DNA from 2 places in the Luteimicrobium sp. DT211 genome. Region 2 is predicted to be linked to the other one. Evidence: predicted binding sites of a transcription regulator. Region 2 holds the regulator's gene; the other holds the start of a gene.
What was found. The regulator LexA, encoded in region 2, represses DNA repair genes until DNA is damaged. The targets are predictions, from matches to a motif close to TCGAACANNTGTTCGA.
Positions count from the first base shown of each region.

Region 1: ACLQ14_RS07275 (DUF222 domain-containing protein) is a predicted target of LexA. The motif match lies at 1,547-1,562, and genes of this name have one in related genera.

Region 1 covers NZ_JBNCMC010000002.1:681,043-684,443, forward strand. Annotated here, with positions in the region: gene ACLQ14_RS07260 (SHOCT domain-containing protein) at 1-184, opposite strand, end outside; tRNA gene ACLQ14_RS07265 (tRNA-Asn) at 410-482, shown strand; gene ACLQ14_RS07270 (class E sortase) at 649-1,428, shown strand; gene ACLQ14_RS07275 (DUF222 domain-containing protein) at 1,602-3,203, shown strand; gene dnaG (DNA primase) at 3,359-3,401, opposite strand, start outside.
Region 2 covers NZ_JBNCMC010000007.1:49,743-53,143, forward strand. Annotated here, with positions in the region: gene ACLQ14_RS15540 (ATP-dependent DNA helicase) at 1-316, shown strand, start outside; gene ACLQ14_RS15545 (L-lactate dehydrogenase) at 377-1,399, shown strand; gene lexA (transcriptional repressor LexA) at 1,462-2,220, opposite strand; gene ACLQ14_RS15555 (LysM peptidoglycan-binding domain-containing protein) at 2,608-2,862, shown strand; gene nrdR (transcriptional regulator NrdR) at 3,172-3,401, shown strand, end outside.

The sequences.
Region 1 (3,401 bases), on a different contig from region 2:
CGATCACGTACACGAGCGCGGTGATGAGCGGGAAGATGATCAGGCAGATCACCCACAGGGCCTTCCACCAGCCGGAGAGCTTGTGGTCGCGGAACAGGTCGCTGATGATCATGAACAGCACGACCAGGTACGCGAAGAAGAAGAAGATCTCGACGACGAGCCAGAAGTAGTTCCAGAAGCTCACGGTTGCCTCCTCGGGCGGTGAAGATGTCCGGGTCGTGACGCAAGCGCCCACGACGTCCGCCTCACGATGCTTCGGAACGTAGCACCGGAGTGGGCGTTTGGCGCGGGAAGCGCCGGGACTGTCCGTTCAGTTCACCCGGAAGGGATGAGGGCTTCTCGGGGGTGTCGCGGCGGTCCGGCGACGGTCGGAACCACCCCGTCCGGGCTGCTAGGCTTTATCCCGCGATCCTGCGTAGCTCAGTTGGCAGAGCATCCGACTGTTAATCGGACGGTCGCTGGTTCGAGTCCAGCCGCAGGAGCTTCGCCACCACGGCACGAAGGCCCGGGACCTCTGGTCCCGGGCCTTCGTCGTACCGCGAGCAGCCGCCCGTCGGGCCCGGTCACCGGACCCAGGGACCGGCCAGCGGCGTCTCGTATCCTTGCCCTGCCCCGCCGACGCGCGGGACCCGACCGCCGCGAGGAGCCATGACCGCACACGCCCGTCGACGCCGCCGTTCGCCCGTCGGCGCCGTCATCGGGACCGTGGGCGAGATCCTCATCACGCTCGGCGTCATCCTCGGCCTGTTCCTCGTGTGGGAGCTGTGGTGGACGAACGTCCAGTCGGCCCAGGCGCAGGCCAAGGACGTCGCAGCGCTCGGCTGGGCGTTCGAGCCGCAGGACGCGCCCGCCGAGCCGGCGTACCTCACGCCGTCGACGAAGACGCCCAAGGTGGACAAAGAACCCGCGCTCCTCACCACGTTCGCGACCCTGTACGTGCCCCGCTTCGGCGACGACTACGCCAAGACGATCACCGAGGGCACCGACAAGGCGACCGTCCTCGACACCAAGGGCATCGGGCACTACGTCGGGACCGCGATGCCCGGCGCGGTCGGGAACTTCGCGATCGCCGGTCACCGCACCACCTACGGCAAGCCGTTCCACGACATCGACAAGCTCAAGACCGGCGACCCGGTGATCGTCCAGACCAAGGACGGCTGGTACGTGTACGCGGTCACCGAGCACCTCGTCACCGGGTGGCGCAACGGCGAGCAGGTGGCGCCCGTGCCCGGCGACACCACCGGGACGAAGAAGCCCACGAAGCGGCTCATCACCCTCACCAGCTGTCACCCGGTGTGGCAGCCGATCCACCGGTACATCGTCCACGGCGAGCTCGTCTACTGGGCGCCGCCCGACGGCAACAAGGTGCCGAAGGAGCTCGTGACCGGAAAGTTCGACGCCGGGACGCTCGACGACGTCCTTGGTTGACCGTGAGGATCGCGTCGGCGACGCCGCGGTCTCCTCGGCCCGAAGACCCCCGCGCCCCCTCGCCTGACTGGCTTCGTGTCGGGCCCCTCGTGTCGCGGGCGTCGACAGCGCTTCCTATTCGAACATATGTTCGATAGGATCGGAGAGTCGTCGAGCGTACGCGGGAGGTGGAGATGGGCACGGTCGAGGCGCCGGAGCGAGAGGCGCTCGGTCGCGCGGCGCCTTCCCCTGAACTTCTCGTGCCGCCCGACCCGCACCCGGCCCTGACCATCGAGCCCGACGCGTGGGAGGCCGATCTTGCGGTGCTCGAGGTCGTGATCGACGCGGTGTGTGCGCGGGCCTCGCGTGCCGGCGCCACGGACACGGAGCCGGCCGCCCTCGCGACCGCCGCGACCCGGCTGCGTGAGCTCACCGCACGCCTGGACGCCGCCCGCCTGTGCGTGCTGCCGGCGCTGGAGGCCGACGGTCGGTGGGCCGTGGACGGGTCCCGTTCCTTCGCGCACTGGCTCGCCCGCCGTGACGACGTCGCCCTCGCGACCGCCCGCCGCGACGTGCGTACTGCCCGGGCGTTGCGTGACACCGTCCCCGCGACGCGCGACGCCGCACTCGCCGGGGAGCTCGGCGCCGACCACGTGCGGACCATGGTCGACGTCGCCGCGACCTCCGACCCCCGCAGGCAAGCCCTCACCGCCGTGGTTGACCCGGCGTCCGAACCCCGCACCCCCGACGCAGCCGCCGACGACACAGCGGTGGATGATGCAGCGGCCGACGGCGTCGCGCGGGTGACGGTGACCGGAGAGCAGGCGCTCCTCGACGTCGCCCGGAAGTTCTCGCTGACCGCGTTCCGGCGAGCCGTGCGGTACTTCGCGCACGTCGCGGACCCCGGCGCCGATGAGCGCGGCTACACCGAGGCCACCGAACGCGAGTTCTTCGAGCTCTCACCCACCTGGGGCGGGTACCACCTCGCCGGGTTCCTGACCACCGAGCACGGCCGGCTCCTGGACGAGGCGACCCGCGCGGTGCTCGGTGTCCCGGCAGCCGGCGACCGGCGGACCGCCACCCAGCGCCGCGCCCAGGCCCTCACCGACCTCGCCCACCTGACTCTCGACCACGGCCTCGCGGGCGCCGGCGCCGCCGTCCGGCCGCACCTGGTCGTTCACGTCTCCCACGCCGAGCTCCACGACCTCGCGGCAGGCGATCCGCGGGACCGCGAGACCGGCGCCGACGACACCGGCGCCGACGACGGCACCGGCGCGGGCATCCCTGGCATTCCCGAGGGCACCGGTCGCACCGCGCACGCCGACGTGCACCGCCTGCTCGCGAACATCCGGGCCGCGCTCGACGGCCCGGGCCCTGCGCACTGGCAGGACGACCCCGACCTGTTCACACCCGTCCCCCGACCCGTCCTGCGCCGCCTGCTGTGCGACTGCGAGGTCACGCGCGTCGTCTTCGGCCCGGACTCCACCGTCCTGGACGTCGGACGAACCCAGCGGACCGTCCGCGGCCAGCTCCGCCGGGCGGTGATCGCCCGTGACCGACGCTGCACGTACCCCGGCTGCGACCAGCCACCCTCGCGGTGCGAGGTCCACCACGCCAAGACCCACTGGGCCGACGGCGGCACCACGTCCGTCGACAACGCCGCACTCCTGTGCTGGCACCACCATGACCTCGTCGACGCCCGGTCAATCACCATGACGTGGACGACCGCCGGATGGATCTTCACCCGGCAGGACGGGACCGCGATCGGGCGACCAGACCCCCCGGCAAGCCCGTGACGCGGAGCACCGCCGCGACCTCGGCGGCCAAGCGCGCACGACCCGCGCTGCACGCGAAGCGCACGGCACACGAAGCGCACGGCACATGAGGCATGCGCGCGGGGGCGCCTGACGCTAGAAGGAAGCCGCGGGCGGCGATGGTCCGTCCGTGCGCCTCAGGCGACGGACTCGCGCAGCAGCCGCCGCTCGTGCTCGAGC
Region 2 (3,401 bases):
GCTCTCGCTCGTGGTGATCGACCGTATCCCGTTCCCCCGGCCGGACGACCCGGTGCGGTCGGCCCGCTCCGAGGCCGTCGACGCCGCGGGGGGCAATGGGTTCATGCAGGTCTCCGCCACGCACGCCGCGCTGCTGCTCGCCCAGGGCGCCGGGCGGCTGGTCCGGGCGACGACGGACCGCGGCGTGGTCGCGGTGCTCGACTCGCGCCTCGCGCGCGCCCGCTACGGCACGTTCCTCCAGCGCTCGATGCCTGCTTTCTGGCCGACGCAGGACCCGGCGGTCGCTGCCGCTGCGCTGGAGCGGCTCCGCTCCTAGTCTGGTCGCGGCGGGCAGAGGCGTTTCCGTGCCCGGCAGCACCCTGAGAGAGGCGGCACGATGGCACCGAGCGCAGCACCCGGGATCACCGGCGGGCACCCCGAGAACGCCGCCCTGTCCGGCGGACGGCCCGAGGGGCGGCCGTCGAAGGTCTCGATCGTCGGCGCCGGCGCGGTCGGGGCCACGACCGCCTACGCGATGCTCATGCGGGGCGCTGCGAGGACCGTCGCGCTGCTCGACGTCAACAAGCCCAAGGTCGACGCCGAGGTCCTCGACCTCCAGCACGGCATCCAGTTCATGCCGCAGGCGGCGGTCGAGGGGTCCGACGACGTGGCGGTCTGCGCCGGCTCCGACGTCGTGGTCGTCACGGCGGGTGCCAAGCAGAAGCCGGGTCAGAGCCGCATGGACCTCGCCGGTGACACGATCGCGCTCGTCCGGAAGATCCTGCCCGGCCTGCTCGACGTCGCCCCGAACGCCGTATACCTCATGGTGACCAACCCGGTGGACGTCGTGACCTACGCCGCCCTGCGGTACTCGGGGCTGCCCGCGAACCAGCTCTTCGGCTCGGGGACCGTGCTCGACTCCTCCCGGCTGCGCTTTCTCGTCGCCGAGCGTGCCGGGGTCGCGGTGCAGAACGTCCATGCCTATATCGCGGGGGAGCACGGCGACTCGGAGATCCCGCTGTGGAGCTCCGCCACGATCGGTGGGATCCCTCTGCGCGACTGGCCTGGCGTCGGCGGGCTGCGGCCCCTCACGGACACCGACCTCGAGCGGATGCACCACGAGGTGGTGCACTCGGCGTACGAGATCATCGCCGGCAAGGGCGCCACGAACTATGCGATCGGCCTCGCGGCGACCCGGATCGTCGAGGCGGTCCTCGACGACCAGCACACCGTGCTGCCCGTGAGCTCGCTGCTCCAGGACTACGACGGCATCAGCGACGTCTGCCTGTCGGTCCCGTCGGTCGTGGACCGCACCGGCGTGCGGGAGGCGATCCCGACGCCCATGTCGGACGACGAGCGCGCAGGGCTCCGTGCCTCCGCCGACGCGCTGCGCGCCGCGGCGCAGACGTTCGGGCTCTGAGCCCGGCATCGGTTCGAGCCGGCGCCGCTGGCCGAGCTGGTCCGCCCGCGGGCCGCGCCGCGTCAGATGCTGCGCAGCACGCTGACGACGCGACCGAGCACCTGGGACTCGTCTCCCGGGATGGGGGCGTACGCCGCGTTGTGGGGGACGAGCCAGACGTGGCCGTCGGCGCGCTTGAACGTCTTGACCGTGGCCTCGCCGTCGATCATCGCGGCGACGATCTCCCCGTTCTCCGCGACGTTCTGCCGGCGCACGACGACCCAGTCGCCGTCGCAGATCGCTGCGTCGACCATCGAGTCGCCCACGACCCGCAGGAGGAACAGCTCGCCCTCGCCGACGAGCTGACGGGGGAGCGGGAACACGTCCTCGACGACCTGCTCGGCCAGGATCGGTCCGCCGGCGGCGATCCGGCCCACGACGGGCACGTAGGCGGGCGTCTGAGGGAGCTCGCTGACCTCGGCGACGGCGAACGCGGAGTCCTGGGTCAGCGGAGGGATCGCGCGGGAGTCGTCGGCCTGGACGACCTCGATCGCACGCGGGCGGTTCGGGTCCCGCCGTAGGTAGCCCTTGCGCTCGAGCGCCGTGAGCTGGTGCTTCACGCTCGACGGGCTCGTGAGCCCGACCGCCTCGCCGATCTCGCGCATGCTCGGCGGGTACCCGCGGTCCTCGACCGAGGCGCGGATCGTGTCGAGGACGAGGCGCTGCCGTCGGGTCAGGCCGTCGGGGCCGGTGGGGGTCTCGGTGAGGGACCGGACGGTAGCGAGCGTGCCGTCGCCGTCCTTGCCCGGTCCGCGCGTCGTGCCGGTGGTGCCGCTGGCCATGCCGTCCTCCTTGCGAGCCTGTGCGTCCTGCTCGACGCTCCCTGTCCGTTACGCCCACCGTAGGGCACGTGACGTGCAGTTTCAAACATGTGTTCGAGCGTGTCTCGACATCTGTCGGCGTGCCGTGCTATGAATCGTACAGACGTTCGACGTACACCTGTTCGAAGGGTCCGAGGGGCTCGGCGGGGTGCAGCGGTCGGGCGGTAGAGGTTCGTACGAGCGGTGAGGTGTGGCATGAGTGCGACGGTGAGCTGGTCCTTCGAGGTCGACCCCGCGGGTCGTGGCGCGACGCGCACGCCGCGACGCGACCGCCCTGCGCCTCGTCCGGCGGGTGCGGCGCACCCGGGCGCGTTGCGCCTCACTCGCCGCGGCCGGATCGTCGTCGGCGTGGCGGCCTTTCTGCTCGCCGGTGCCGGCGTGCTGGCGACCGGGAGCGCGCACGCGGGCGCGCCGTCCGCCGGCATCGAGGTGACGCGTCACGTGGTCGAGCCCGGTGAGTCGCTGTGGGTGCTGGCTCGCTCGGTCGCGCACCCGCGCGAGGATCTCCGGGACGTCGTGGCCGAGATCGAGAGGCTCAACCACCTCGCCGGCGCGGGGCTCCGCGCGGGCGAGGTGGTGCTCCTCCCGGCGTCCCGCGGCTGAGGGCCCCGTCTTGCTTTAGAGATGAGGTTCCCCTAAGTTAGGCGTACCTCACCTGATGGCTGGGGGGTCAGAGGTGCGGTTGTCGCCCTACACGGCGGCAGGCACGTCCGTGTACCGCGCGGCGAGTCGCGGCACACGCAGGGGACGGGGGCGTCCCGACGGGGACGGTCGCTCACGCGGCCGTCCCCGTCTCTGCATGATTCGGGGGCGTCGTGATGCCAGGTGCGTCGTGGCGGCCGGCCCTGACACTGCGCGGGTGCGGCACCTAGTAGGTTGAGCACCGTCCCCGGCCCACTCCTTGGAGCTCGCATGCACTGCCCCTTCTGTCGGCATCCCGACTCGCGTGTCGTCGACTCGCGCACGTCCGACGACGGTCAGTCGATCAGGCGGAGACGCCAGTGCCCCCACTGCGGCCGGCGATTCACGACGATCGAGACGGCGAGCCTGTCCGTCGTGAAGCGGTCCGGGGCGACGGAGCCGTTCAGCCGCGACAAGATCGTCGGCGGGGTGCGCAAGGCGTGCCAGGGCCGACCGGTCTC